DNA from 2 places in the Sphingomonas sp. PP-CC-3A-396 genome. Region 2 is predicted to be linked to the other one. Evidence: riboswitches for the same ligand, from Rfam matches in the RefSeq annotation. Region 2 holds a riboswitch; the other holds the start of a gene.
What was found. Region 2 has a riboswitch for fluoride ahead of C8J40_RS11905 (voltage-gated chloride channel family protein). Riboswitches for the same ligand answer to the same signal wherever they lie in the genome.
Positions count from the first base shown of each region.

Region 1: linked by a shared signal. The riboswitch ahead of C8J40_RS19625 (chloride channel protein) and the one ahead of C8J40_RS11905 (voltage-gated chloride channel family protein) in region 2 are both predicted to bind fluoride.

Region 1 covers NZ_SLYF01000017.1:2,673-17,348, reverse strand. The annotation lists gene hmpA (NO-inducible flavohemoprotein) at 1-983, shown strand, start outside; gene C8J40_RS19695 (nitronate monooxygenase) at 993-2,066, shown strand; gene C8J40_RS19690 (tautomerase family protein) at 2,066-2,455, shown strand; gene C8J40_RS19685 (response regulator) at 2,688-3,410, shown strand; gene C8J40_RS19680 (HAMP domain-containing sensor histidine kinase) at 3,412-4,656, shown strand; gene C8J40_RS19675 (intradiol ring-cleavage dioxygenase) at 4,745-5,671, shown strand; gene C8J40_RS19670 (hypothetical protein) at 5,802-5,972, shown strand; gene C8J40_RS19665 (dihydrodipicolinate synthase family protein) at 5,989-6,882, shown strand; gene C8J40_RS19660 (GNAT family N-acetyltransferase) at 7,181-7,600, shown strand; gene C8J40_RS19655 (metalloregulator ArsR/SmtB family transcription factor) at 7,800-8,132, shown strand; gene arsC (arsenate reductase (glutaredoxin)) at 8,144-8,572, shown strand; gene C8J40_RS19645 (arsenic transporter) at 8,572-9,858, shown strand; gene C8J40_RS19640 (YnfA family protein) at 9,855-10,178, shown strand; gene arsH (arsenical resistance protein ArsH) at 10,178-10,936, shown strand; gene C8J40_RS19630 (hypothetical protein) at 11,388-11,576, shown strand; fluoride riboswitch at 11,767-11,843, shown strand; partial or broken gene C8J40_RS19625 (chloride channel protein) at 11,867-12,430, shown strand; partial or broken gene C8J40_RS20960 (DEAD/DEAH box helicase family protein) at 12,934-13,482, opposite strand; gene C8J40_RS19615 (hypothetical protein) at 14,462-14,676, opposite strand, start outside.
Region 2 covers NZ_SLYF01000005.1:311,352-326,027, forward strand. The annotation lists gene C8J40_RS11830 (TolC family protein) at 1-555, opposite strand, end outside; gene C8J40_RS11835 (hypothetical protein) at 621-956, opposite strand; gene C8J40_RS11840 (cation transporter) at 976-1,638, opposite strand; gene C8J40_RS11845 (helix-turn-helix domain-containing protein) at 1,675-2,112, shown strand; gene C8J40_RS11850 (hypothetical protein) at 2,196-2,567, opposite strand; gene C8J40_RS11855 (cytochrome c) at 3,277-3,759, opposite strand; gene C8J40_RS11860 (molybdopterin-dependent oxidoreductase) at 3,772-5,007, opposite strand; gene C8J40_RS11865 (TDT family transporter) at 5,097-6,248, opposite strand; gene C8J40_RS11870 (LysR family transcriptional regulator) at 6,245-7,117, opposite strand; gene C8J40_RS11875 (sulfite oxidase) at 7,264-8,331, shown strand; gene C8J40_RS11880 (MgtC/SapB family protein) at 8,328-8,840, shown strand; gene C8J40_RS11885 (anti-sigma factor) at 8,892-9,662, opposite strand; gene C8J40_RS11890 (RNA polymerase sigma factor) at 9,659-10,168, opposite strand; gene C8J40_RS11895 (YncE family protein) at 10,170-11,609, opposite strand; gene C8J40_RS11900 (DUF305 domain-containing protein) at 11,611-11,976, opposite strand; fluoride riboswitch at 12,140-12,216, shown strand; gene C8J40_RS11905 (voltage-gated chloride channel family protein) at 12,240-13,595, shown strand; gene C8J40_RS11910 (DUF190 domain-containing protein) at 13,720-13,992, shown strand; gene C8J40_RS11915 (sulfite exporter TauE/SafE family protein) at 14,161-14,676, shown strand, end outside.

The sequences.
Region 1 (14,676 bases), on a different contig from region 2:
AGAATCTTGGTGCGCTTGGGCCTGCGGTCGAACGGATCGCGCAAAGGCATGTCGGCTACGCCATCAAAACCGAGCATTATCCCTACGTCGCAACAGCCTTGCTCGGCGCGATCGAGGAAGTGCTCGGCGACGCTGCCACGCCAGAAATTCTAGCTGCTTGGGGCGAAGCATATTGGTTTCTCGCCAATATCCTGACGGGGCGCGAAGACACGATCCGCGCCGAGATTATGACGCACGAAGGTGGGTGGACCGACTGGCGCAAGTTCGTCGTCGCTGAGCGTCGGCCGGAGAGCGAAGGCATTGTGTCGTTCATTCTCAAGCCCGTCGATGGTCGTCCAGTGCTGCGCCATCGCGCCGGCCAGTACCTCACGTTCCGCTTCGACGCTGCGGGCCTGCCCGGTTTAAAACGCAACTTCTCAATTTCGTCCGGCCCGAGCGACGATCATTATCGCATCACCGTGAAGCGGCAGGCAGACGGGGGTGCGTCGGCGTTCCTGCACGACCACGGTTTCCCTGGCGTGATCGTAGAAACTACGCCGCCTGCCGGCGATTTTTTTCTCGCCGACGTGCCGGAGCGCCCGATCGTACTGCTGTCTGGCGGTGTGGGACTGACCCCCATGGTCAGCATGATGGAAATGATTGCGGAGGCGCATCCCGCCGCTCGCGTTTGGTACGTCCACGGGACGGCAAGCCGTGAGGCGCACGCTCTCGATGCGCATATCCGCGAATTGGCCGGTCAGCATGGCGGTACAAAGGTCCATACATTTTACGAACGGCGCAGCGAGGCGGACGATGCGGAAGCCGGGCTAGTTACGGTCGACTGGCTGAAAGCCAACACGCCATTCGAGCAAGCCGACTTTTACCTATGCGGTCCGCGTCCCTTCCTGCGCTCCTTCGTTCCCGGCCTGATCGGGGCGGGCGTACCATCGGGACAGGTTCACTACGAACTGTTCGGTCCGACTGACGAAGCGTTTGCGGCATAGGAGGCGAGGATGCTCAACCGGCTCAACATGACGCTTCCCATCGTTCAGGCACCGATGGCCGGTGTCTCAACGCCGACGCTGGCCGCAACGGTGTCAAATGCGGGCGGGCTAGGATCGATCGGGGTCGGTGCGACCGACGCCAAGGGTGCGCGCGCGATGATCGAGGAAACCCGCGCACGCATCGATCACATCGACGGCGCCTTCAACGTCAACCTGTTTGTCCACGGCAGCGCCACGGCCGATCCGGAGCGTGAACGGGCGTGGCTGGAATGGCTCGCGCCGTTGTTTGCCGAGTTCGACGCCGAGCCGCCCAAGGCATTGCGGACGATCTATAAGAGCTTTGCCGACGATGCCGACATGCTGGAAACGCTGCTCGCGCTGAAACCTCCCGTCGTCAGCTTCCATTTCGGCTTGCCGTCTGCTGACGCGCTTTCCGCTCTGCGCGCGCGCGGGATCTACCTGCTGGCGACTGCCACCAGCTTAGAGGAAGCGCACGCGATCGAGGCAGCCGGTATTGATGCTATTGTGGCGCAAGGTATCGAGGCAGGCGGACATCGGGGCGTATTCGATCCGGCAAAGCCCGACGATGCTCTTGGTACGCTTGCGCTGGCGCGCCTGCTGGTACGGAAAACCAAGCTCCCTATTATCGCGGCCGGCGGGATCATGGATGGGGCGGGCATCGCAGCCGCACTCGACCTCGGCGCGGTTGCAGCGCAACTCGGCACGGCCTTCGTACCTTGTCCGGAATCCGCTGCTGATGATGCTTACCGCGCCGCATTGACCGGTCCGGGAGCGTATCACACGACTCTGACACCGCTGATTTCAGGACGCCCCGCGCGAGCGATTGCCAATCGTTTTACCGCGTTGGTCGAACACCTCTCCGAGCGGTTGCCGCCCGACTACCCCATTGCATACGACGCCGGCAAAGCCCTCCATGCAGCTGCCAAAGCGCGCGGTGAACACGGCTTCGGCGCGCAATGGGCGGGACAGGGAGCGCCGCTTTCGCGAGCCCTGCCTGCCACCACCCTCATTGAAACACTTGCGCGCGAACTGAACGCCGTTCGCAATAGGAAGGACCAGTAATGCCGCTGCTAAACATTCATATCGTCACGGGTCGCCCTGCAAATGCAGTCGCCGAATTGCAGCAGGTCATCCATGAAGCGATGGTGGAAGCGTTCCAGGTGCCGGTTCGTGACCGCTATCAGATCGTCACCGAACACGAAGCCACTCATCTTGTCATGGAAGATACTGGGTTGGGCTTCGAGCGTACCGAACAGCGTGTTTTGATCCATATGACGACGCGCCCTCGCTCGCAGGAAATGAAGCAGGCATTTTACCAGACGGTGACGCGCGGCCTTGCGGAGCGTTGCGGGATTGAGCCGCAGGATGTGATGTTCTCTGTGATCGAGAATAGCGACGCGGACTGGAGCTTTGGGTTCGGGACTGCGCAATTTCTCACTGGCGACCTATAAACAAGGGTCGTTTTCGGCCGTTTACGCACAGCGCCTCGCCTTTCTTTCAAACTGGATCTGAACAAAGACGATCAGAGGGAGACGGCATGGTAATCTAACAGTTCCGACCGGTTTTGGACCTCGTCGGCGCTGCGCTCTCGTTCGTGATTGTTGCAGCCCCGCAATGCTACGGATACGTTGCCGGGGCAGCGGTCGTGCTATGCTCGACATTGCACCAGCCCCACAGGATATGATGGATCTCTCGACCCGCCTCCTTATTGTCGATGACGATCCGGGCATTCGCGAGCTGACCACCGCGTTTCTTGTCGGGCACGGCTTTGTGGTCGATGCCGTGCCGAACGGCTCCGAGATGCGCGCCGCGCTGGCACGCGACCGTTATGATCTCGTAATTCTCGACGTGATGATGCCGGGCGAAGATGGACTGTCGATCCTTCGCTCCCTCGATCGAACAACCGGCCCTGCCGTCATCATGCATTCAGTGATCGGGCAAGAAGTCGATCGTATTATCGGTTTGGAGATGGGGGCTGATGACTATCTGGCCAAGCCCGCCAACCCGCGCGAACTACTGGCACGCATCCGCGCGGTCCTGCGCAGAGGTGCGAGTACGTCAGCGCCGCTTGTTCGAAGCCGGGTGTTCCTTCGTTTTTCTGGATGGCGCGTGGATCCGGTTGCGCGCGAACTGCTCGATCCCGACGAAGTGCTCATCAATCTAACCGATGGCGAGTTTCGCCTGCTGTTGACGCTGATCGAGCACCCGCGCCGTGTTCTGACGCGCGACTTCATACTCGATCATTCGCGCGGCATGAACGCGGAACAGTTCGACCGTGCGATCGATGTCCAAGTTAGCCGCCTGCGTCGTAAGCTCGCGCGCGACGATGGGCGCGGCGGTGAAGAGCTGATCCGGACCGTCCGCAACGAAGGATATCTGTTCACCGCCGATGTGCAGCGGCGCTGATATGCCCGCCAAACGCGCGGCGTCGATTGCGCAACCGATCTTCCTGTTAGTTATCGCCGCAATCGTGCTCGCGACTGTCGTCACGTTCGCGATCACGTTCAATGGCCCCCCGCCACGTCCAAGACCGATTCCTGATACGGACATCTTGGCAGCCTTGCGTGGCACGGTCGTGCCAGGCCTCATCGTTCTTCCAGGACGGCAACCCGCCCGCCCCGACGAAACGCCAGACCTTGAGCATGATGCCGCCCTCGCCCGAGCTCTGGGAAGCCCGGTTTTCGGCTTCTACGCTCAGCGAGAGCAAGAGCGAGAGCAGGCAGGCGAGGTCCGTGGTGGGTTCACTGTGTCCGGGCGTACGATGGACAAGTGGCGCACCGTTCGCAGCCCCGATCGTCCACTCATAACCAGCTGGCACGTTGTAACATTTGGCGGGATGGGATTCGCGCTGATCCTTCTGTCGATTCCGGCCTGGATAATCACCCGCCGCATCTCGCGTCCGCTCCAGCATCTTGCCAGCGCAGCCCAAGCTGCGCGGATAGGTTCGCCATTGGCGGCACCGCAAGAAGGCTCGCGCGAAGTACGCGAATTGGCTGTCGCATTTAGCGACATGCACGATCGTATTGGTCACCATGTGGAAGGTCGCACCACGATGCTCGCGGCCATTGCGCATGATCTTGGAACGCCCTTATCGCGCCTCGCCTTCCACATTGAGGGTCTGCCCGAAGCGGCGCGCGCGCGCGCCGCTGCCGATGTCGATGAAATGCGCGCAATGATCGGTGCAGCGATCGGCTTCGCACGCGACGAACTCGTGAAAGGACCAGCGCTCCGCTTCGACTTGGGGAGCCTGCTCGACAGTTTGGTCGAGGACACGCGTGCAGCGGGGAAGGATGTGACGATCACTCCTGATGCGCGCGTGGTGGTGGTAGGTGACCCTGCTGCGCTGAGACGGCTATTCGCCAATCTAATCGACAACGCCATCCGTTATGGCGACCGCGCACGCGTTGGATGGCGTAAGCTCGACGGAGCGGTGGCTGTCACGGTGGAGGATGACGGCCCAGGCATAGATCCTGAACAAGCCGAACGTCTCTTCGAGCCGTTCGTTCGCGGCGACCCGTCCCGTAATCGGGAAACCGGCGGCACGGGCCTTGGACTCGCTATCGCTCGGGCCATCGCCACCCGCCACGGAGGACGGGTGACGTCCGAGCCAAGCGAAAACGGCGCGCAAATCCTAGTCGTACTGCCCTGCTGAAATATTCTGCAATAAATCCAGCCAGTCCCGAAATACGGTCGTCCAGCGCCTCCCCGACAAGCGTGATTTACAGCACGAGGAGAGACGCATGAACGACCCGCACATGATCGAAGAAGCAGAGCACGGTCACGGCCTGGCCGAGGACTTGGTCCTCATGCACCGTCTTGCTGATCGTCGGCGCGCTCTGAAGTGGTTTGCCGGGGTCGGCACCGCTGCGCTGGTGACGGGATGCGGTGGAAGCAGCAGCGACAGTTCCGGGACTGTTTCTGTCGTTTCGGGCGGGACGACCACCGCAACGCCGACGCCGACCACCACCACCACAACGACCACAACGACAGCTACTCCGACGAGCACAGCCACGTGCATTGCCGATCCAACGGAAACCGCAGGCCCCTATCCAGGCGATGGCACCAACACAGCCAGCGGATCGACGAGCAATATCCTTACCATAAGCAGGATCGTGCGAAGCGATATTCGGAAGAGCTTTATCAGCACCACGACGGACGCAGGAGGGGTGCTCGTTACTGTCACCCTGACGCTGGTGAACGTCAACGCCGCGTGCGCGCCACTCAGCGGATACGCCGTTTATCTGTGGCACGCCGATCGGTATGGCCATTACTCACTCTATACAGCCGCGGCCGAGAGCTACCTTCGCGGTGTCCAGGTCACCGACGCTAACGGACAGGTCACCTTCACCACCTATTTTCCGCCTGCCTATGACGGTCGGTGGCCGCATTATCATTTCGAGGTTTTCTCGTCGCTCTCGAATGCACTCAGCGGAAAATACTCTATCTTGACCTCGCAGCTTTGTATGCCAGCAGCGATTTGTAACACTGTCTTCGCAGACACAACGACGTATCCAAGTGCAAAAGGTATCTTTGCAGGTCTGTCACTCAGCACTGACAACGTGTTTGGTGACAATACAGCCGCGCAGCTTGCGCAGCAGACGCCAACATTTACCGGTAGTGTCGCGAGTGGTTACACAGCGACAGCATTGATCGGGATCGCCCGGTAAGAAGTCATCGGCCTCGGAATGACGATCAACGCATAGAATGGACCCTGATATGCGCTGACGACGAACGGGCTGCCGGGAAACCCCACGCAGGGGTTTCCCGGCACTGGACAGAGGCATCAAGCCTTGTTGAATGTTCCGAACTTCCGCGAGCTTCTTTGCAGCGTCCGCGTGGCGGCTGTATGCGCCTGTGTTCTCTACCGAGCCGATGGTGCGCGGCTACGCCTGCGCGCGCCGCTGGATCGAAGGAAGGCTCGCCATAGTGTTTACCAGCGCCGGCCTGAAGCTCTTCACCGCCTGCTGAACCAAAAGGCTCACTCATGTCCACGCTGTTCACCGGCCTGTCGGCTTTCCCGCTTACTCCCGCAGATCCCAATGGGATCGTCGACACCACGGCGATCGGCATGCTGGTCGAGCGCCTGGTGGCGGCCGGTGTGGACTCTATCGGGCTGCTCGGCAGCACCGGCATCTACGCCTACCTTGATCGCATCCAGCGCGGCCGGGCCGTGGCTGCGGCGGTGGAGGCGACAGGCGGGCGGGTGCCGCTGGTCGTAGGTATCGGCGCGTTGCGGACAAGCTGGGCAATCGAGTTTGCCGTCGATGCGGAGCGGGCCGGGGCATCCGGCCTGCTGATCGCGCCCATGTCCTATACCCCCCTGACCGATGGCGAAGCTGCGGCCCATTACCGCGCCGTCGCCGGTGCCACGGCGCTGACGCTTTGCATCTACAACAATCCCGGTACGACCAATTTCAGCTTCTCCGACGCGCTGATCGGCGAGCTGGCGACAATACCCGGCATCGCCGGGATCAAGATGCCGCTGCGGGCGGATGACGACTATGCCGGCGAGCTGGCGCGGCTCCGCGCTTCAACACCCGAAAAATTCGCGATTGGCTACAGCGGCGATTGGGGCGCCGCCCCGTCACTGCTCGCAGGTTGCGACGCTTGGTTTAGCGTCGTTGCGGGCCTGTTGCCTGAACCGTCGCTGCGGATGACGCGTGCAGCGCAGGATGACGATGCCGCTGAGGTGGCCGCGATCGACGCTGCTTTCGCCCCCTTATGGGCGTTGTTCAAAGCGTATGGCAGTCTGCGGGTGATGTACGTTGTCGCTGACCGGCTCTCCCTTTCGGTCGGCGATCCGCCGCTACCTATCATGCGCGTCAGTGCTGACATTATGGCAGCCGTCGAGACAGCCTTGGAGCATCTGGGTGTCTGACGGGCCGCATGTGGCTTTCCCGAGCAGGCCCCCGATCGGGAAATAAGGGCGGTCCAAAACGCCCGGACACAGCCGCTAAAATGGGGAGTTTGAACTCTCGAAAGCGACCATTCGTTCAACACCTCCTTTCCAGCTTACCATCTTCAAACGGCAATTTCGGACAGGCAACGGCAACAGTATCTGGGAAGCTGGCAACATTGGGTGGCCGTCAGCGCGACCGGCTGGCGACCGTCTCCCGCTTTGGTTCGTGTGCGAGGAGGTACTATGTCGCAGAACGGGGTTCAGATACGCTTCTTCGATGACGCTACGAATCACTATCCCCGACAGCCCCTCCGAGACGGACCGCGAGGCAATAAGTGCGCCACTGCGCGCCTACAACATCCGTCAAGCGGGCGATCCGCGCATCCGCCCTGTGGCGATAATGCTGACCGATGAGCGTGGTGATCATGTGGGCGGCTTATGGGGCAAGTGCGTTTACGATTGGCTCTTTGTAGAGCTTCTGGCCGTCCCGGAGCAGTATCGAGGCGGAAGCTATGGCAAGGCGCTGATGAGCGAGGCGGAAGGGATCGCCCGAGCCAACGGCTGTGTCGGAATTTGGCTGAACACCCATGAGTTCCAAGCCCGCGGCTTTTATGAGAAGCTGGGGTTTGAGGTGTTCGGCACGCTGGACGACCATCCTATCGGCCAAAAGCTTATCTTCCTGCAAAAGCGGCTCTAGCGAGCAGGTTCCCTTTCGATCGAGTTTCGGGAATGTCCGAGATGGGAAGGAAAGCGGACGTTCCGCTTTTGGGAAGGCAGATGGCGTCAGCGGACGTCGGCTGACGCTGCGGCCTTTCTCAAAAAGGATCGTAAATTGAGAAGGTTGGCCTCGGAAATCTCGAACTAGCCAAGTCTGACATATCCTCTATGCTGGATATATGGAAAACGATTCGGCCATTGCTGCGCTTAGCGCTCTCGCACAAGGCACACGCCTCGACGTGTTTCGCCTACTGGTCCGGCACGAACCAGATGGAATGGCGGCCGGCGAAATCGCCCGCCAGCTCGACGTGCCGCAAAACACTATGTCCGCGCACCTCGGCATTCTCTCGCGCGCCGGCATCGTTCGCTCCGAGCGGCATAGCCGGTCAATCATCTACCACGCCCATCTGGACGGGCTGCGCGCGCTGACCCTGTTCCTCGTCAAAGACTGCTGCGCCGGCTCGCCTGAACTGTGCGCACCGCTCTTGGCCGAACTCACCCCCTGCTGCTGAAAGGACGCGCCGTGGCCGTCGATATCGTGATCTACCACAACCCCGAATGCGGAACGTCGCGCAACACGCTGGCGATGATCCGCAATGCCGGCATCGAGCCGCATGTGGTCGAATATCTGAAGACACCGCCTGCGCGCGCGCTGCTGGTCGAGCTGATCGATCGCGCCGGGTTCACGCCCCGCGATCTGCTACGTGAGAAGGGCACGCCCTATGCGGAGCTAGGCTTGGGCGACACGTCGCTGTCCGACGACGCGCTGGTGGACGCGATGATGGCGCATCCGGTCCTCATCAACCGGCCGCTGGTCGTCTCGCCGCTTGGCGTGAAGCTGTGCCGACCTTCCGAAGTGGTTCTCGATCTGCTGCCCGAGCCCCAACAGAGCGCGTTTGCCAAGGAAGACGGCGAAAAGGTCGTGGACGCGTCGGGTCAGCGCATCGCCTGATGCTGCTCGCGCTCGCTATATTCGTCGCCACGATCGCACTCGTCATCTGGCAGCCCAAGGGCCTCGGCATTGGATGGAGCGCCCTGGGCGGCGCGGCGGTCGCGCTGCTCGTCGGGGTCGTCTCGCTCTCCGACGTGCCGGTGGTGTGGGGAATCGTCTGGAATGCGACCGCGACGTTCGTCGCGATCATCATCGTCAGCCTTTTGCTCGACGAAGCCGGATTCTTTGAATGGGCGGCGCTTCACGTTGCCCGCTGGGGCGGGGGGCATGGTCGCAGGCTGTTCGTGCTGATCGTCCTGCTCGGCGCGGCGGTATCGGCGCTGTTCGCCAATGATGGCGCGGCGCTGATCCTGACGCCGATCGTCATCGCGATGCTGCGTGCGCTGGGATACAAGGACAAGGCGACGCTGGCGTTCGTGATGGCTGCGGGGTTCATCGCCGATACCGCCAGTCTGCCGCTGATCGTCTCCAACCTCGTTAATATCGTGTCGGCCGACTTCTTCCGGATCGGCTTTGCCGATTATGCCTCGGTGATGGTGCCGGTCGATCTGGCGTCGATCGCCGCGACACTCGTTGCGCTGCTGCTGTTCTTCCGACGTGACATACCGGCGAGCTACGATGTGGCGCAGCTCCGCACGCCTGCTGATGCGATCCGCGACCGTGCCACGTTCAAGGCGGGCTGGGTCGTTCTCGCCCTGCTGCTCGCCGGCTTCTTCCTGCTCGAACCTATCGGCGTGCCGGTCAGCGCCGTTGCCGCTGCCGGCGCGGTCCTCCTGCTCGTCATCGCCGCGCGCGGCCATGTCATCCAGACGCGCAAGGTGCTGGCCGGCGCGCCGTGGCAGGTCGTGATCTTCTCGCTCGGCATGTACCTGGTCGTCTACGGCCTGCGGAATGCTGGACTGACCGATCACCTTGCCAGCCTGCTCGATCGTACCGCGCAAGGCGGTGTGTGGGGTGCCGCGTTCGGGACCGGGATCATCGCCGCGCTGCTGTCGTCGGTGATGAACAACATGCCGACCGTGCTGGTAGGCGCGCTGTCGATCGACGCGACCCACGCCACGGGCGCGATCAAGGAAGCGATGATCTACGCCAACGTGATCGGGTGCGATCTTGGCCCTAAGATCACGCCGATCGGCTCGCTCGCGACGCTGCTGTGGCTGCATGTCCTCGGGCAAAAGGGCATCCGGATCGGCTGGGGCTATTACTTCAAGGTTGGCGCGACACTGACGATCCCGGTGCTGCTGGTAACGCTCGCTGCACTCGCGATCAGGATCAGCATGGTATGACGGCACTCGTCTACCTTGCCGCGTCGCTTGCGGAAATCGCGGGCTGCTTTGCCTTTTGGGCATGGTTGCGGCTGGACAAATCGCCCCTATGGCTGGCTCCGGGCGTGGTCTCGCTGATGCTGTTCGCCTGGCTGCTGACACGTGTGGATAGCGACGCAGCGGGGAGGGCCTATGCTGCCTATGGCGGCGTCTACATCTGCGCATCGCTAGTCTGGCTGTGGGCTGTCGAAGGGGTGAGGCCCGATCGCTGGGATGCTGGTGGAGCGGCGCTCTGCCTGATCGGCACCTGTATCATTCTGCTTGGCCCAAGGACCGCCTGATGCCGCTCCGCATTCTCTCCGATCCTGATAATCTGCCCGCGCTCGATCGGCGCTATGCGCTCGATCGTCCTGCCCTTGGGCTGGGCGCTGGTGATCCGCCTCCGCGCATCCTGTTGCTCTATGGCTCCCTGCGGGAGCGGTCCTTCTCGCGGCTTTGCGTCGAAGAAGCTGCTCGCCTGCTGCAATTCTTCGGCTGCGAAACGCGGATCTTCGATCCTTCGACCCTGCCGCTACCCGACCAAGTGACGGGGGACGATCACCCGGCCGTCCACGAACTGCGCGAACTGTCGATGTGGTCGGAAGGGCATGTGTGGTGCAGCCCCGAGCGGCACGGCCAGATTACCGGGATCATGAAGCTGCAAGTCGATCACCTGCCGCTGTCGATGGGGGGGATGCGCCCGACGCAGGGCCGCACGCTCGCCGTCATGCAGGTGTCGGCCGGGTCGCAGTCGTTCAACAGCGTGAACACCCTGCGCGTCCTCGGCCGCTGGATGCGAATGGTGACGATCCCCAACCAATCCAGCGTCGCAAAGGCGTTTGCCGAGTTTGACGACGCCGGCCGGATGAAATCGTCCAGCTATTACGATCGGATCGTGGATGTGATGGAAGAGCTGGTACGCTTCACGGTCCTGCTACGCCCGCACACCGCTCAACTGGTCGATCGCTATTCCGAGCGAAAGGAGGCAGGCGTGCCGATCGATAGCGCCGCGGACCTTTCGAGCATCGCAACCTCACCAACGTATCGGAAAGGCGAGTAAAGTCCGCTTAGTGTGGCAAACCGCTCCTGCGACATTGTGCATCACTGAGTGTGCTTCTAGATGCATCCAATGAAACGCCGGGCTCGCCCACTCTCCAAGATATTGCATTCCATGGCGTTTTTCGTCCTGGCGGTGATGTTGCTGGTCCGGCTTGGCCCGCTCTGCGAGACGATGGCGATGGCCGCGCCTCCGGCTGCGTCCGCGATGATGGACTGCGCCAGCAAATCTGCAGGCGCTCCCATCAAAAAGGCCCCTGCGTCGGCTTGCGCCATACCGTGCGTTGCTGTTGCCGGCGAAACCGTCGAGCATATCGGGCTGGTTCCTTCCTCCCGTCTATCGCCTTGGCCGGCTCCACAGACCGGCCTTTTGGGAATGGCATACGCTCCGGCCACACCCCCTCCGCAAACCGTGTGACGTCGAACACCATCACACGTAAATTTCGGAGAATATCATGACCAAGTTCAAGCTCATCAGCGCTGCCTTCGCCCTCACCCTGTCGACTGGCGCATTCGCCGCTGTCGCCAATTGCTGCGCCGACATGGCGTGCTGCAAGGACGGTGCGGACTGCTGCAAGGATGGCGCAAAAGCCAAGGCTGCTGACTGCTGCGATCATGCCAAGGGTGGCATGAAGCACGGCTAAAAGCTGGATAGGGGCGGGCAACCGCCCCTGTCTATTAACTGGCTGTGGTACCCCGTCCCGCCACAGCTACTGATCGAGCGCACAGCTATCTAGGAATAGAACGGGGCATACCAGCGTTTCCGAGACGATGGTGAAATGAGAAATTTGACTAGACACGGCCGTTGACGAGTTTGCCCTCGGACGACATATGCGCGGCAACGGCGATGGATTTCCGCCGGGCTATTCGGCCGAACCGCCCTCGCAAGGGCCGATGATTCCTACCAAGCGCCGCAAGGCAGCAAGGAGGAATCGTGCGCGCCACCTTTCGTACTCTCATTACCGAATTGAACGTCACGGCGTTCGCGCGCAATCGTCACGATCACGCCGTGTCGGTCATGCGCTGGGCACTGATCCTGGTGCCGATGGCCGCACTCGTCGGGACGCTGTGTGCTGCGTTTCTATGGAGCCTCGATGCGGTTACACGCCTGCGGTTCGCATGGCCCTGGCTGCTTTACCTGCTGCCGGTAGGCGGCTTCGTGGTCGGGTTACTGTACCATTTGACCGGCCGTTCAGTGGAGGGCGGCAACAACCTCATTGTCGAGCAAATCCACGAACCGGGCGGCGGGGTGCCGTTGCGGATGGCACCGCTGATCTTCTTGGGTACGGTGGTGACGCATCTGTTCGGCGGTTCGGCTGGGCGGGAAGGCACCGCCGTCCAGTTGGGCGGTAGTCTCGCCAGCGGCTTCGGTCGCGCGCTCAAGCTTGATGCGGACGGCACCCGCATCCTGCTGATGGGCGGCATCGCGGCCGGGTTCGGCGCGGTGTTCGGCACACCAATCGCGGGCGCGGTGTTCGCGCTGGAGGTGCTGGCGATCGACGTCGCCGAAACCGCGCTTGCCCGTGCTGAAGGCGCGCAAGAAAGTGCGACGACGGCGCTAGGCATGATCGAGGAACAGGATCGGCCATCGTCCGCGTAATACGTGTGGAAGTCGATGCCCGTTGACATCAATATGTCCTGCACAAGCAGGCCATACTCTGCGGTCTCAACGAATATCAGGCTTCGATGAAGGATCTCCAGTCGCTCGGCCACCAGTTCGGCGAACGGCGGCAGCTTCTCCTTCGATAGCTTCCTGATGCGTGCAATCTCCTGATACAGGCTTTCTATCGGCGGTGCATCCGCCATCCTTGCCCGGGCGTGATAGCGCTTGATTGCTTGCCGGACCGCTGCCTTGTCATCGAGCGAGAATTCATATTGGAGTTCAAGGTAATCGAACTCGCAGAGGATCCCGCGGCGGATCGCCTTCTCCAAACCGAACTCAAAAACAACGGGCCCGATCTCCCGCTCGACGAAATCATTGCCGTCCTGGTCGTATTCTCGCTCAGGTGTTGCGCTGAGGCCGAGTCGCCACCCGAAGGGCTTTATGCGCCCAGGTAGGCTCTCGACCAAAGACGGCGCGCCCATACCATGAACCTCGTCGCATACGATTAGCCCTTCGCGCACCAGCTTGGGGGCAAGACGGGGAAGGACCGAAGCGAGGTTGAGTCGTGACGTGAGTAGCACCGCGTCCTCGGGATCGTTGAGGTAAGCCTGCGCCTCATGGTGCCGCTCGTAGGCGCGGTAGACCGGCCGTGAGCCGCCACCCAAAACTCCATACCACTGGTCAAGTAGATCAGTGCCGGAAGCCGTGATGACCGAAGTCCGAACTGCGTCCCGCTCGAACAGTTCGTCCATGATGCTGATCGCGGTCCGCGTTTTGCCCGTGCCTGTCGCCATTTCCAGCACGCCGCGCCGCTCCTCGAGGAAGCGCGCGAGTGCTTCCTTTTGGTGGCGCCACCGCGGATCTTCTAGCGATCGCGCAGGAGGGCTATATGGTCGCGGCGCACGGTCACGGAACTGGATCAGATTACGCCTGATCGCCTCTGGCATCGCGAACGTCCGGACGTTCGGATCGGCATTCTCCCATAGCAGCTCGAAGCGGCGGCGCTCCGCCGACACTCGCTGTCTTTCCCGCTCGTCAATCCAGGAGTAGAAGACGCTAATGGACTCGTAATTGCGGAACGCCTTTGCGCTGTCGTTGGGCGAGCCGTGAAAGGCGATGCTGTCTCCCGCGGAGTCAGTGAAAATGCCGAACTTGTCGTGGAAGTCGCCGTCTAGTGCGTTCGCCGGCGAGGCGACTTTGAACTCCAGTAGGCCATCCGCTACCATCCACGATATCGCTGAGAGCGTGTCCGTTTCAAGCGTCGCCTCCAACTCGTCAAGGCTCCGTTGAAGCGTCGCTCGCAACGTCTCGTTGCGGAGCGCGTCACTGCCCTCTGCTAGCGCGGCGACATCTCCCGGCTCCAGCATCGGACTAGCAATGACTCTCGCTGACCCTCCGTTCTCAGCAAGTCCGCGTAATCCCGCGGCAGCCATACGCATCCACCCTGAGGTAAAGAAACCGACCCCACGGTCATACGATACGGACCGAGTAAGCGCCGGCACGTAGAGCCGCGCCATTAGCTGGTCGGTCGACGTATCCAGCTTGGGATCGGTCGGTAGTGAGCGCAACCCTGCCGCGGCTTCCCTTACTCCCAAAATAAGCCCCGTCATTCATCCCCCGGCCCCGTCGCTCGCCGGGATGTGGAACCTGCAACGCTGAAGGGTACTTGGCAACCGGAGACATCCACTCGCGCGGTATCCCTTGTCTCTATTTCGGAGCGGAGCGTTACACGGCACCGAGATTGTCACTGTTGCAGCCTGCTCGGTATCGGAGAGCCCTAGGGTTAGCTCGGACGCCGCCCCTCACTTCGGTATGTACTGTCGGTTGATTAGCGCCCCTATCGTTTTATGTTTCACGAGAAGGAGCAGCTTAAAAGCGGCAGGAACGTATCGCTTGTTTGCATTCCTTCATGTGCCGGTGGTCATGTCACTTTATGAGCGTTTCGCTTATTCTTTTTAGCACAGACCTGCGAGGAAAGATTTGGGTATCAGGATACGCGTACCCGGTGATCTCGACAGGCTTCGTAAGATCCTGCGGTGATCCACCTATTCCCGTAGCTGTCGTCTGGATGTTATCAAAGTAGGTCAGGGCTTCCTTCCACACTTGTACGGCGCTGTTTAACCGCTTCCGCCGTTCGCCCT
Region 2 (14,676 bases):
GGCGCGCTGCTGTTCGAGCGGTGATGCTCGCCCCGCTTGAACGCGGACGCCGGCTGCGCGCGATGCTTCGCGGGCGATACCGGCCTGCTCGCGCGCGGTCACCAGTCGGCGTTCCGCTGCGGTCGCCTCGATGTAGAGCTGCGTGATGGCAAGCCGTAGATCGGCCGCGGCCAACGCCGTGCCTATCCTCGCTCGATTACCAATCGCATCTGCGACAGCGATCCGTGCCGATCGTTTTCCACCCAGTTCGATCGGTAGTGCCAGACCTGCCGTTGTCTCGGCGCTGCGAAGGCCCCGATATTGACCGCTGCCGGCAATGTTCTCGGTCTCGGCGACGATCGACGGGTTAGGGCGGTAGCCGGCAACCGTGCGGCCTGCCTCTGCTGCCCGGACGCCTGCTGTGGCAGCCTCAAGGCTGGGGGCGGTCGCTCCGGCAAGTAAAAGCGCCTGATCAAGGGTGAGCGGGGGACTGGTCGATGTGGGATCGGCTGACTGCGCTTGCGCGATCGACGCGCACGACGCCACGGCCAATAAGGCCGCAATAAAACGGTGCATGGGTAATGGACTCCTGACGAACCTTGGGCGTCCGCACGGGCTTTCCCGACGGAATTAGGCGTTGGTCAGGCTTGGGGAGGACGTAGGGCTGGGTCCGACGCTGCCGGGGCCTTGGGCGCATTGCGCCACACCGATGCAGTCATACGAACGCTGCTGGCTGGTCCGGTTGAATCGGACGCGATCGGCACGCCGACATGATGGCCGTGGCAACCGCCATGATGGTGAGGATATGCCTTGTCCGCGTCTGCCGGCACTTGGTCGGCATCGCCGTCGCAATGATCGAGGGAGCTGACCGCTGTGGTATCAACGCACGTCACGCCTTCGGTCGCATGCGCGACTGATCCAAGCCCGAGCATAAGCACGAGCATGAAACTGAGGAACATGGCGGAAAGGCGGTGCATCGGCCCGCGCCTTAGCAGCTTACCGACTGCCATGTAACGACTGCTGGTAAGTAGCGGGGGCGGGTGAGGGCTCGCTACGCATTTCGGCGCGCGCCTGCCGCATGATCTGAAAACCGCCCGATATTCCCAACACCGCCATCAAGGCGGCGACGGCAAGATCAGGCCACGCACTGTTGAGGCCGAACACGCCGCCTGCGGCCAGTACGACGGCGATGTTGCCGATCGCGTCATTGCGCGAGCAAATCCATACCGACCTCATGTTCGCATCACCGCTTCGGAAGCGGTACAGCATGACCGCGACCACAAGGTTCGCGATCAGCGCGGCGATGCCGACTACGCCCATAATTTCGGCATGGGGCGTTGCGTCGTGGAGCGCACCCCATCCCGCTGCGAACAGGACATAGACGCCTAGCAAAGCAAGCGTCGCCCCCTTCAACATCGCAGCGCGTGCGCGCCAGGCTATCGCCATCCCGGCAACGCCAAGACTGATTGCGTAGTTCGCAGTATCCCCGAAAAAGTCGAGCGCGTCGGCTTGCAGGGCCTTCGATCCACCCGTGATGCCGGCCGCAATTTCGATAACGAACATGCCGCCATTGATGGCGAGCGCGATCCATAGCGCGCGCCGCCACTTGGGGTCGTTGAGAGTACCCGCCTTGTCGGACGCGCAGCTTGTGCAGGCCATGTTCGCCACCTCGATAGAATCGATCTGACAGCCTATATGCACCCTCTAGTCGCTAGAGGGTCAAGCGTTGTGTCTGAGAAACTTACGATCGGAAAACTGGCCGGTGCGACGGGCACGAAGGTCGAGACGATCCGCTACTATGAGCAGATTGGCTTACTGCCCGCACCTGCGCGATCGGCGAGTAACTATCGGACCTATGAGGGCGCGCATCTGCGCCGCCTGTCCTTCATTCGGCGTGCGCGGGATCTTGGCTTTTCAATCGATCAGGTACGCGAGCTTATGGGGCTGGCCGATCGGCGCGATCAGTCCTGCATCGCCGTCGATGTCGTTGCCAACCAACACCGCGACGCGATCAGGCGCAAAATCGTAGACCTCACCGCGCTTGCTGGTGAACTCGACGCGCTGATAGATTCCTGTAGCCGCAACACCGTCGCCGACTGCCGGATCATCGAGGCACTTGCTCCTTCTGCATAGTATCTCGCTGCTAACCCGATTTCCTGCAAAGGATCGTAGATCGTAGATCGGAGATACAGTGGGGATAATGCCAAGCCTTCTGTTCACTTAGTCCTAGTAAAATCCCCTCCGCCGTCCGGTGCGACAAGATGCCCGGATGCTTTGTCAATGACGTAAGCCGCGAGCCCTCCAGCGACTTGTAGCTGACCGTTTTTGTAGATCGCTGGCTGCTTATTGTTAGGATAGATGAATGGCTTTCCACCGCCTTGCGTGAGAACCCGAGTATTATTCAAAAGGAAGCTATCGCCGTTACGTTCGATCGTCATGGTATCCTTGACGACATTAACTTGAGCGCCGGAGAAGCCATTCTCGTGGCTTGTTTTGCCTCGTTCCCATTTGCCGACATATTCGCTGCCTGACTGTCCGCAGGCGGTCATTACCAACAGCACAGGTGAGATCATCCAACGCCGCTTCATTTTTCGTCTCCTCGGGAAGGATTCAACGCCGCAAGATAACGTCGTCTCCTGATATCGGCTATCGGCAATCGACATTACACCGTTGAGCGGCGCTGGCAGGCCATACAATCCCTGCCAAAAAGCCTCTCGGCAATCTGGGCTATCGAGACAATCTCATCAGTCACGAATGGCGGACTATTGAGGTTTGCGGCTAACACGGCGTTCTCGAAAAGGAAGGGCCAGTGAGAAAGCGGGCGTCGTTCAGTCGGCCCCGCCCTCATCTACGGCGCATTTCTCGAAATCTGTTCCCGAAATCATTTTCACGAAATGGTCTCGCGGAGATGGAGTTTCGGGAAAGCCAAGGTGGCTGCGATAGGTCCGCCGGGACACCCACGCTCGACAGCCCCCCTGCCCGCTCCGCGACAGACCGAGACATTGATCGATTTAGGGTCGGTGTTTTTCAGGTATACCCTCTGCGTTCCTACTCTGGCCGGTCCGATTTCCGCCAAAAAGGGACATTAAGAATTTAGCTCGGATTGGCCCTTTGGTCCGCCTGGAGTCCTAACCAAGGAGGACCAAACGGCACCCTACCAAACGGCACCGATGAAGCTTCATTGAGGGTTGAAGCTCTTCCTTCTGTCCGCTCGCAAGGCAGTGTCGGCGCGTTGCAGTTCACTGCTGGCGACCGTCCCACAAACGATGGTATTTCGGGATTATGGAAGGAGATCGGTTAGCCTGTTCCACCTGAGGCATCGGGAGCCGCCTTGGGGTCGGGATCCTGTGCCTTGCCTGTCGCGGGTGCCGCCTTGTGGCTCGGCATAGCGATGAGATAGGCGACGATCGCGTTGACGTCCTTCTCGGCCACCGGAGCCTTGTACACTTCGCGCATCTTGGTGACGGTCGCCTTCCACTGATCCGCCGATAGCGCAGGCTGGGTCAGCGCCATGCTGGCCGAGTGGCACGAAGTGCAGTTGGCGTTGATGACGTCGGCGTGCGGACCATCGGGGTAGGTAACGTCATCGACCGGCAGGTCGACGCTGGTCGAGGCGAGCGAAAAGCCGCGGGCTGAGACGCTGGTGGGCGGTGCCGGCTCGGATGTCTCGGAGATCGGGGCAGGCGCCTTGCGGCTGCTCGGCGCCCCGATCGAGACGAGGATAATACCGGTCAGGCCGATCAGGCCAGCGGCCATGATGCCGGTAGACGGGGTCTTCATGCTACTCGCTCCTCAGGCCGCGATGATGGTGGTGGTTTCGATGTTGCCGCGCATGAACCCGCCCGGGTTCCAGATCGGCTTCATCGGCTGGGCGACCCCATTGGTGTTCCAGCAGCGCACCATGATCGGGTTGGGACCGCGTCTCAGCGGCACGCGACCATCCCACCGACGGAAGCTGTACCTGCCCTCGTCCACTCCGAGCGTCGTCTTGTACCAAGTGCGCCCACCATCCGACGAGACATCGACCTTGGCGACGCCGCAATCGCCGCCCATCGCGATGCCGCCGACCGGGATCGACGCCTCATAGGCGATCGCCTGGCCATCGGGCAGGCTGGTCATCCAGCTGCGCGGGATCATGCGATTGATCGGCACGGTCGGGAAGTCCTTGGCACCGGGCGCGACATTCGCGCCGGGTGTCGCCGGTATCTTGTAGGCCTTGGCCATCCAATACTGGTCGTCAAGGCCGGGCAGTACCTCGATCGCGTTCAGCATCTTGACCCAGTAGGTCGAATACCAGCCCGGGACGATCAGCCGGCAGGGAAAGCCGTTGAGGAGCGGCAGCTGCTCGCCGTTCATGCCGAAGGCGATCATCACTTCGCCGTCGCGGGCATGGTCGATGTCGAGCGCCTTCTCGAAGTCAGGGGCGTCCGCCACAACCGGCTGATCGAGCGCGCCAAAGCGCACCTGTACCGCGCCTGCCTTGACCCCCGCGAGGTCCAGCACGTCGCGCAGGCGCACGCCGAGCCATTTGGCATTGCCCATCGCGCCGTTGCCCCATTGCGCGCCGGCGACCCGGGGCTGGAACAGCCCACGGCTGTTGCCCGAACACTGGTTGACCGCCGCCATCTCGACCCGCGGCAGGCGCAGCAGTTGGGCGAGGCTAATCGACAGCGGTCGGTTGACGTGGCCGAAGACGTTGAGGCGGAAGCTCTCGACGTCGATCGAGGTTGGAATGTCGGCCCAGTGCCAGCGAACGAAGAACTGGTCGTTGGGCGTGAACACCGACTTGTCGAACACGTCCATCGGCGTCTCCAACAGCGGAGGATGGATGCGTTGGAGGATCATGCTGCCCTTGCCAGGAAAGGCGCTGGTCATCGGCCGCTCGGCATTGCCGCCAGGCAGCTTCAGGTCGACGAGCTGCTGCGCCAGCGCAGGTGCTGCGGCAAGGCCGGCGGTGCCGAGCGCCGTACGCCTGAGAAAGCGGCGACGGCTGGTTTCACTCGCCAGCGCGGCGTCAAAATTGTCCATGACAAGGCTCTCCTGTGGCCAGCCACGCTGGCGGTTCGAAGCGGCGTTCTGCAAGTGATCGGACCGATTGATCCGATCATCAGGGTGGATCAGTTCGGGGTAGCGATGCAGGGCGAGACGAACAGGTTGCCGCGCCATGCTCCGGCGAGTGTCTTGGCACCGACCAGCAGCCACATCGCCGCGAGCGCGACCGTCAGCACTGTGCCGACAATACCGAAGAAGCCTAGGTTCAGCGTCGTACCGAGGCGGAAGGTGGCGACGGTGTAGACGCCGAGCGGGAAGGTATAGCCCCACCAGCCAAGGTTGAATGGGACGCCGGCGCGCCAGTAGCGGATGGTGATGAGCGTCGCGAGCGCCAGCCACCACAGGCCGAAACCCCACAGACAGAGCCCGGCGACGACGCCGATCCCTTGCGCGACGGTACCGACACCGACCAGCCCATGCGCCGCGAGGATCGCCGGCGCATCCGCCCCAAGCACCAGCATACCCAGCGCCCCGGTGCCGATCGGCCCCAGCGCAAGCCAAGAGGATGCCGCCATGCTCTCGTGCGGGAGCTTGTGGAGCGCCATGCGCAGGATCAGGATAGCGAGGATGCCAAACGCGACCGGCACCGAATAGGCCCACAGCACGTAGGAAGTGGCGAGCGTCACGATCTGCGCGTGAGGATCGGTCAGATGCGGCGCGAGCAGCCCGCCGCTGGCACCCGCCACTTCCGCTGCGACGACCGGCAGCAGCCATACCGCAGTCATGCCGTCCAGGCTGTGCTCGTGGCGGGTAAACATCAGGTAGGGGATCAACACGCCGCAGGCGAGCGACATGGCGACGTCGATCCACCACAGGACGTGTGCGACCGGCACGATGCCGTTACCGAACCGCGCGATCCCGAAGGCGAGGCATCCGTTGATGATCGTCGCCAAGCCCATCGGAATGGTCCCGATGAACATTGACACGGTGTTGTGGCCGAAGATGCGCCGTGCCTCATGCCCGAACATCGCCCAGCGCGCGCCATAGAGACCGGCGAACAGGATGAAGAGCGCGATGTTGAAGAACCACAACACCTCGCCAATCGGTTTGAGCGCGGGGCCGATATTGGGCACCTGCGGCAGCGCGAGAGCGAGGATGCCGGTGCCCATCGTCGCGGCGAACCAGTTGGGTGTGAACTGGCGGATCATCTCGCGCGGGTGATCGAGCCTGCTTAGCGGCTTGAGGCCGGTCAGGGCCGAAGGTGCGTCGGCAGTCATGCGACCTGCTCCTTGATGAGGTCCGTCAGCGCGTCGGCCGCGCGGGTGCGATAGCGTTCCTTGTGGCGCAGCGCGTGGAAGGCGCGATCGGGTAACCCAAGCGGCAACTCGACCAGATCGCCGGCCTTGAGCGCGCGTGCGACGACCAATCGCGACAACACAGCGACGCCGGCACCGGCCTCGACCGCGGTACGCACCGCCTCGTTGGACGGCAGCGTCATCGCTACTGTCAGCTGGGCCGGATCAAACCCGCGCGTTCGCAGCACGTCCTCGAAGGTCGAGCGCGTGCCCGAACCCTGCTCGCGGACGATCCAGCGTGCAGCGCGAAGCCAGTCCTCGTCGACGCGCCCGGCGTCCTCATGGCCGACCAGCACCATCGGGTCACGCCCGACATTCCAGAGGGCGAGCGCCGGTTCGTCCACCTCGCCCTCGACGAAACCGAGCTCCGCCGCGCCGCTCAGGATCTGCGCTGCTGCACCTTCGGTGTTGTCGATCGCCAGTTCGACCGCGATCTGCGGGTGGCGTTCGTAGAAGGAGGCGAGCTTTGCCGGCAACCAGTAGCTCGCGATCGTCTGGCTTGCGACGATCCGCAACGAACCACGGGCAAGCCCGGCATAGTCCGCCAGCATCGTCTCGGCATGCGCTGCCCGCCCCAGCACTGCGCGCGCTTCCTCCAGAAAGCCGCGGCCTGCTTCGGTCAGCTGGATGCCACGCCCGACACGGTGAAACAGAGGAACCCCGTAGCGCGCTTCGAGGGCCGCGACCGCGCCGGAGGCAGCGGACTGCGTGACGTTCAGCACCTCCGCTGCCTTGGTGACGTGTTCGCGCTCGGCGACACCGACGAATATTCTGAGTTGCTCCAGGGTCATGCAGCTTATATCGCGCAATCTTATCGATACGACCAACCGTTTGATCCGTTTATTTCAATCTGGATATCGGAACGATCGGTAATCCTTCGTCTGCGATAGTCTTGAAGATTTGAAGCGATCCGCGCGCTTGCGGCGTTGGTTCGTCCATGACTGATATGATCGAGCGCAAATCCGAGCCCTACAACGCCGAGCCGACGCCCGGCGCGCTGATCGAGCGGTTCCTGACGCCGCAGGCGCTGTTCTACGTGCGCAGCCATGGTGCGGTGCCTGATCTGCCTGCCGATCACCGGATCGAGGTCAGCGGGATGAGCATGGAAAGACGCTCCTTCTCGGTGGAGGAGTTGAAGAGCGCGTTGGCCACGCGGACGGTGACGGCAGTTCTCCAGTGCGCCGGCAACCGGCGCACGGATCTTCAGCAGTTCGCAAAAACGTCCGGCGACCCGTGGGACGTGGGCGCGATCGGCAATGCGGAGTGGACCGGCGTACGACTGTCCGACGTACTGGATGCCGTCGGTGCGCCGGATGCGTCCGACCTGTTCGTGGCGTTCACCGGAGCGGACGAGGTGGACGTCGAAGGCGAGGAAGCATTGTTCGGGGTCTCGATCGCCATGGACAAGGCGCGGCAACCCGACGTCCTCATTGCCTGGGCGATGAACGGCGAGCCGCTGACGCCCGAACACGGCGCACCGATCCGCATGGTGGTGCCGGGCTATGCCGGGGTGCGGAGCGCCAAATGGCTGACACGGATCGAGGTGCGCGAGACGCCATCCGACGCACCGATCCAGGCGCACGACTACAAGCTCTTTCCTGCCGATGTGACGAGCGACACCGTCGACTGGAGCCAGGGTCTGACCATCAATGCCATGCCGCTCAACGCCGCGATCTGCGTGCCCGGCTCTGGCGAAAGCTTGCCGGCCGGGGAGGTGCGGATCGAGGGCTATGCCATCGCCTATGATCGCCGCGTCTCTCGGGTCGAAGTGTCGGTAAACGGTGGTCGCGACTGGCAACAGGCGACGTTCACCGATGATCCGGAGGCGCACTGGGGTTGGCGGCGCTGGACCCTCGACGCCACGCTCGACAAGGGGCGCCAGCACCTTGTCGTGCGCGCCTTCGACGACACTGGACAGGGTCAGCCCGAGCGGCCGGATACGATGTGGAACTTCGCTGGCTATCTGTGCACCGCCTGGCATCATGTGCACGTGCTGGTCGAATGATCGAAGCGTCAGCGGCACCGGATCTCGGCTTTTGGATCGATGCGATCGGGCGGCTGGTGGTGGCGACCGCGGCTGGGATGGTGCTCGGCTGGGAACGCTCGCGCGAGAACCGGCAGATCATGGGCTTGCGGACGCTGGGCCTCGTCGGTCTGGCGAGCTGCATCGCCGTGCAGGCGATCGTACACAGTGGCTTGCCGAATGTGAACGCCGATGCCGCAGGACGGGCGATGCAGGGCATTCTGTCCGGCGTCGGCTTCATCGGTGCCGGCGCTGTGCTGCGGGTCGGCCAGGGTCAGGAAGTGCATGGATTGGCGACTGCCGCATGCATCTGGGTAACAGCCACGATCGGCGCGGCAGCAGGGTTGGCGGTGTGGCCGCTCATCATCGGCGGGTTGAGCCTTGCGATGCTCGTACTGTTCGTCGGCGCTCCACTCGAACGTCGCATTCGCGAACGGGCCAGGCTGACTCCGGCAGAGGCCGACCGGAACGATGCCGCGCGCAAGCCGTGATCCCGCTGGTCCGCCCAGTGCCTGTCGGCGCTGAGAACTGGCCAGGTGCTATCAGGACACAAGCGCCGCATCGGCCTGGCGCTGGACCTCGTTGGCGATCGGATGCAGCTCGGCAGCGGGGCGCTCCCCCACCACACTATAGCCGATCCCGTCGACCGCCCATGTGACCCGGCCCATGGTCCCGCTGGACGTGCTGGTCATGCTTGCGCTCTTGTCGATTTGCATGGGCCTCGTCAGCACCGCAAGCTTCGACGCTTGCGGTCCATCATAGAGGAGCAGCGCTGCAGGGCCGTGGGGCGTCGCGACCAATCGCCCCCCGCCATAGCGGTAACCCGCTGTGCTGAGGTCCGGGATGGTCACGCGCTCACCCAATCGGCTGGAGGTCCATCGGATCAGCATGGCGCGCTGGTCGGGGCCGATTTCCGCCGGTCGAATCCGGTCGGCGGCATAGACACGGAAATTGTCGCTCGCCTCATTGGCCAGCGCCGCGATGCCCGCGTGGGGTTCGCCGCTCCACCGCGCGCTCGACCAACCACCGCCAAATCCGACCGCCAGCAGAAGCGACGCGGCGATGGCGAGTTGCCAAGGCGGTTGGCGTTGCCGTCCCCTGATGGCTGCGACGCGCATCGTCGCCGGGATCGGTTCCTCCGCGATGGGAGCGAACAGGGACGCAAGAGCTCGCGCCTGCTCCGCCTGCTCCCGCAAACGGGCATGCACGTCCGGCTGGCCTTCAAGGTAAGCGTCGACCAGACGCTGCCGCTCGGGCGACAGCCTTCCATCGATCCACGCGGCCAGATCGTCCTCTCCGATCGGGCTGGTCATCGAATACTCCTTAATCGTGGCCGTTCACCCTCGCGGAGGAGCGTCGCCAGACGGTCGCGCGCCCGCGATATGCGCGACATCACCGTTCCCAGCGGCACGCCGACGACGGCAGCGACTTCCCCATATGACAGACCTTCGACGGAAATGAGGAGCAGCACCGTCCGCTGCTCCTCGGGCAACGCATCAAGTGCGCGCAACAGGTCTCGGTGGTGCAGGCCTACGTCCTGATCGGCCGGGCGGCCGAGCGCAGCGTCGTCGACGAGGTGGAGCGGAACCGCCGTACCTCGCCGACTGTGCTGCCGCTGATGGTCGACCAACAGATTGTGCAGGATCGCGTAGACCCATGGGCGAACCTCCGCACCCCGTCGCTGGCGCCAGCGCCCGACCGCGCGCTCAAGGCAATCCTGCACCACGTCATCCGCCATCGCCGGATCGCGCAACCACGACCGGGCATAGCGGCGCAGACCGGGGATCAGTGGCTCGATCGCGGCGGCAAGCGGGTCCATCTCAGTCGCGCTGCACCTGCACGATGCGGCCCGGAGCGCCGTTCACCACCTCGGCGACCGCCAGAAAACGCCGGGGTGCCGCGGTGCTGCCTTGAACGATCTGCCGGATCGGACCCGACGCGTTGACGATCGCCGCACCTGCCGGATTGCTCATGAAGTTCGCAAGCGGCTCTACCGCACCGCTGCCGTCCGCGTTGGCGGTGAGCACGAGCATGTAAGGCTTCTTGGGCTGCAAACCGGTAACGGCACTCTGCACGACCTGAATGATGCCCTGGTCGAAGAGGGTAATGCTGCTTGCAGCACCATTGCCGCGAACCGGCCCCATGTTCAGATGCACCGCCTTGCCTGCCGTACCGAGCGGTTGAAGATTGTCGGTGCCGAGGCCTGTCGGAATAGCGTTCGGCACATAGGCGATCGCCTGCGGTGCCTGTCCGACCGGCACGGTGGCAACGACCTTGTTGCCGGCGGTGTCGATCGCGGCAAGTTCATCAGCATTCTCCAGCCCGACATAGATGCGCCGGCCGTCGCCCGATGGCCAGACACCGTGCGGCATCTTGCCGACCGGGATGGTGGCGACAAGCGCGAAGTCGGACGTGCGGAACACCTTCACCGCGTTTTCCCCGCCTACCGTGACATAGGCGAACTGTCCCCTGACCGTGCGGGCGAAGTTGACGTGATTGGTGATCGGTCCGGTATCCAGCACCTTGAGGATCGCGAAAGGCGGCTTGGCATCGAATGCGACCGTCTTGCCGATGTCCTTCAGCGTGAACCACACCTGCTTGCCGTCCGGCGTCGCGGCGATGTTGGGACAGAACGGACTCGGCTGCGCCACCTGTCCGACCTGCGCGTGGGTCGAGACATCGAACACGGCCAGCACCGGATTGAACGAGGAACAGACATAGCCGTATCGGCCATCGGGAGAGAAGATCGTCATGCCCGGACCACCGGGCGTCTTGATGCGACCGGTCTCCTTGTACGTCTTGGGGTCGAGCACGGCGATGTAATCCTCGCCGCGTACCGTAACCCACACCTCCTTGCCGTCCGGCGTGAAGAACGCCTCATGCGGGCTGCGCCCGACATAGGTCGTGTGCTTGACGGTGTTGGTGGCGGTGTCGATCCACGACACGGCGTTGGATCCGATCGACACGACCGCCAGTGTTTTCCCGTCCGGCGAGAAGCCGAGGCCGTGAACCAGCACCTGCCCCTTGTAGAGCGGGGAAAAATTCATCGGCTGCGGATCGCCGAGCTTGATGACGCCGAGCAACCTGTTGTCGGCCGGGTCCGTCACCGACACCGTGTTGGAGAATTGTTCGGATGCATAGACGCGGTCGCGGTGGCTGACAGGCACGTCCTTGGCGTTCCACGGCGCCTGCTGGGCCATGGCAATGCCCGGTGCGGCGCTCATCAGCAAGGCGGCCGAGCGCAGGAAGGTCCGGATCATGTCAGTGCTCCATATGGCTGTGGTAGTCGCCGCCCTGCGTCGGGGCTGGCGTCGAAGGGGGTAGCGGCTGACCAATCGCCAACTTCATGGCGGCGATCTCCTGCTGCTGATCGATGATGATCTCCTGCGCAATGCGCTTGAGCTGCTCGTTATGACCGTAGCGCAGCTCTGCCACCGCCATATCAATGGCGCCCTGGTGATGCGGAAGCATCATTGCGACGAAGTCGCGGTCGACGTCGCCGGACGGCTTGACCATCATGCCCGCCATCATCCGGTCCATCGCGGCAGATACCATGCTGGCGTAGCCATCGGCGGGGGCGGCCGCGACTGCGCCGGTGAGCATGGCCGAAGCAGTCAGACCCAGCATCCAATTTCGTCTACGCATAAGCCTCCGGCGCATCAGTCTCGAAAGCGTAGACGACGCCCGTCGAGATTTATTCCATGGTTGAGCCAATTATTGATCCTCAGCAAAACAATGGTCTCATCGTGACCCTGCCGATGGTTGACCAGGTCGCCGTCGGACAGCATATGCTCGGCACGGCGATGGATTTCCGCCGGGCCATTCGGCCGAACCGCCCTCGCAAGGGTCGATGATTCCTACCAGGCGCCGCAAGGCAGCAAGGAGGAATCGTGCGCGCGACATTTCGCAATCTCTACGACCAGTTCAACATGGCAGCGTTCATTCGCGATCGCCGCACCCATGCCATGTCGGTGCTGCGATGGGCCTTGATCCTGGTCCCGATGGCCGCAATGGTGGGAACGCTCTGCGCGGCTTTCTTGTGGAGCCTCGATGCCGTGACCCGGCTTCGCTTTGCCTTTCCCTGGCTGCTCTACCTGCTGCCGATCGGCGGGTTCGTGGTCGGACTGCTTTACCATCTGACCGGCCGCTCGGTGGAGGGCGGCAACAACCTTATTGTCGAGCAGATCCACGAACCGGGCGGGGGGGTGCCACTGCGGATGGCACCGCTGATCTTCTTCGGCACGGTGGTGACCCATCTGTTTGGCGGTTCGGCCGGGCGCGAAGGCACCGCCGTCCAGTTGGGCGGCAGTCTCGCCAGCGGTTTCGGTCGCGCGCTCAAGCTCGATGCTGACGGCACCCGCATCCTGCTGATGGGGGGCATTGCGGCCGGGTTCGGCGCGGTGTTCGGCACGCCCATCGCAGGGGCGGTGTTCGCACTGGAGGTGTTGGCGATCGGGCGTGTCGAATATCGCGCGCTGGTGCCGTGCCTGGTCGCGGCACTGGTCGGCGACTGGACGTGCCTTGCCTGGGGCATCCATCACGGCGTCTACCGGATCGATGCGCTGGTGCCGGTCGATGCGCTGCTCGTCACCAAGGCGGGCGTCGCCGGGGTTGCGTTCGGGCTGGTCGGTCTCGCCTTCGCCGAAGCCAATCACACGCTCGGCGGGTGGCTCAAGCGCATCGTCTCCTATGGCCCGTTACGCCCCGCCATTGGCGGCATCGCGGTCATCGCGCTCGTCTACCTGTTCGGAACGCGCGACTATCTCGGACTCGGCACGTTGGCAGCGACGCCCGACAGCCTCACCATCGCCAGCTTCTTCGGACCGGACACGCATCCGTGGAGCTGGGCGATCAAGCTGCTGTTCACCGTCGTCACGCTCAGCGCCGGCTTCAAGGGTGGCGAGGTGACACCGCTGTTCTTCATCGGCGCGGCGCTCGGCAACGCACTCGCCCCCATGTTCGGCGTGCCCACCAGCGTATTCGCCGCGCTCGGCTTCGTCGCGCTGTTCGCGGGCGCGGCCAACACCCCGCTCGCCTGCACCTTCATGGGCATCGAACTGTTCGGCGCTGCCTATGCGGTGCCGATCGCGGTGGCCTGCTTCGTCGCCTACCTCTGCTCCGGTCATAACGGCATCTACCTGTCGCAGCGCGTCGCGGTGCCGAAGGTGCCGGCGACCGGCCTCACCCCGAACGCGACGCTTCGCGAGGCGCGGGCACACCGCGCCTCGCGAAGCCCACGCTCCTGATCCCCCCACCAATCGAGGGTTTGTCCATGCCCAATCGTTTCACCGTCCAGCATCGCGAAATCGGCATGCTGCGTATCTACATGAAACCGTCCGACCGAATTGGTGAGCGCAGCCTGCGTACGCTGTGGGCTGCCAAGCCGCTCTATCGCGAGCTAATCCAGACGGCATCATCAATGCCGTCGCGCAACACACGCACTATGGGTTCAGCAACCACGGCCAGATCCGCGAGAACGGATCGGAGGCGGCCGATCCCCATCTGACGATCTGCGTCGAACTCGTCGGCGAACGCGACCAGCTCGACCGGTTCTGCCGGCGACATGGCGACCTGCTCGGCGACAAGGTGATCGTCTACAAGCAGCTGGAACACTGGTCGGTCATGCCGCGGTTCGACCGATGACACCAATGATCGAATATGGGCTGCTGATCGTCGGTGCATTTGCGGCTGCTGCAATCTCGGGTTCGGCCGGGTTTGGCGGGGCACTGCTGTTGCTGCCGCTGCTGATTTAAGTCGTCGGCGTGACCGAAGCGGTGACGCTGCTGACGATCGTCCAGATCATCGGCAACGGTGCGCCGGCCGGGATGGGCTGGGCTGGCGCCAATCCGTTGGCGGCCCGTGTTGCTGTTCCTCTCCGCTGCCATACCGTTCTCGATGCTGGGCGCATTGTCGTTCGCGTCGCTACCGACGGCGCTCGTTGCGCGGATCGTGGGCGTGGCGATCCTGCTGTTCGTCATCCTGAAGGCCACGGGCATGATCGCGTTTAAACCCTCGCGCCGCGTGCTGGTGATCGGGGGCGGTGTGACCGGCCTGTTGTCCGGGCTAGTCGGGAGCGCCGGGCCGCTCGGCGCAGCGGTGTTCCTGAGCCTCGGTTTGCCACCGCTTGCCTATGTCGCGAGTGACGCGGTCGCCTCGATCGTGATGCACAGTGCCAAGACAATTGTTTACGGCGCGACGATCGACCTTGGACCAACCTTCTGGCCGCTGGCGATCGCGATGGGGCTGGCGATGATCGTTGGCACCTGGGCGGGGTGCTTGCTCATCAAGCGTCTGCCCGTTGAGCGCTTCCGCCAGCTCGTCATGGTC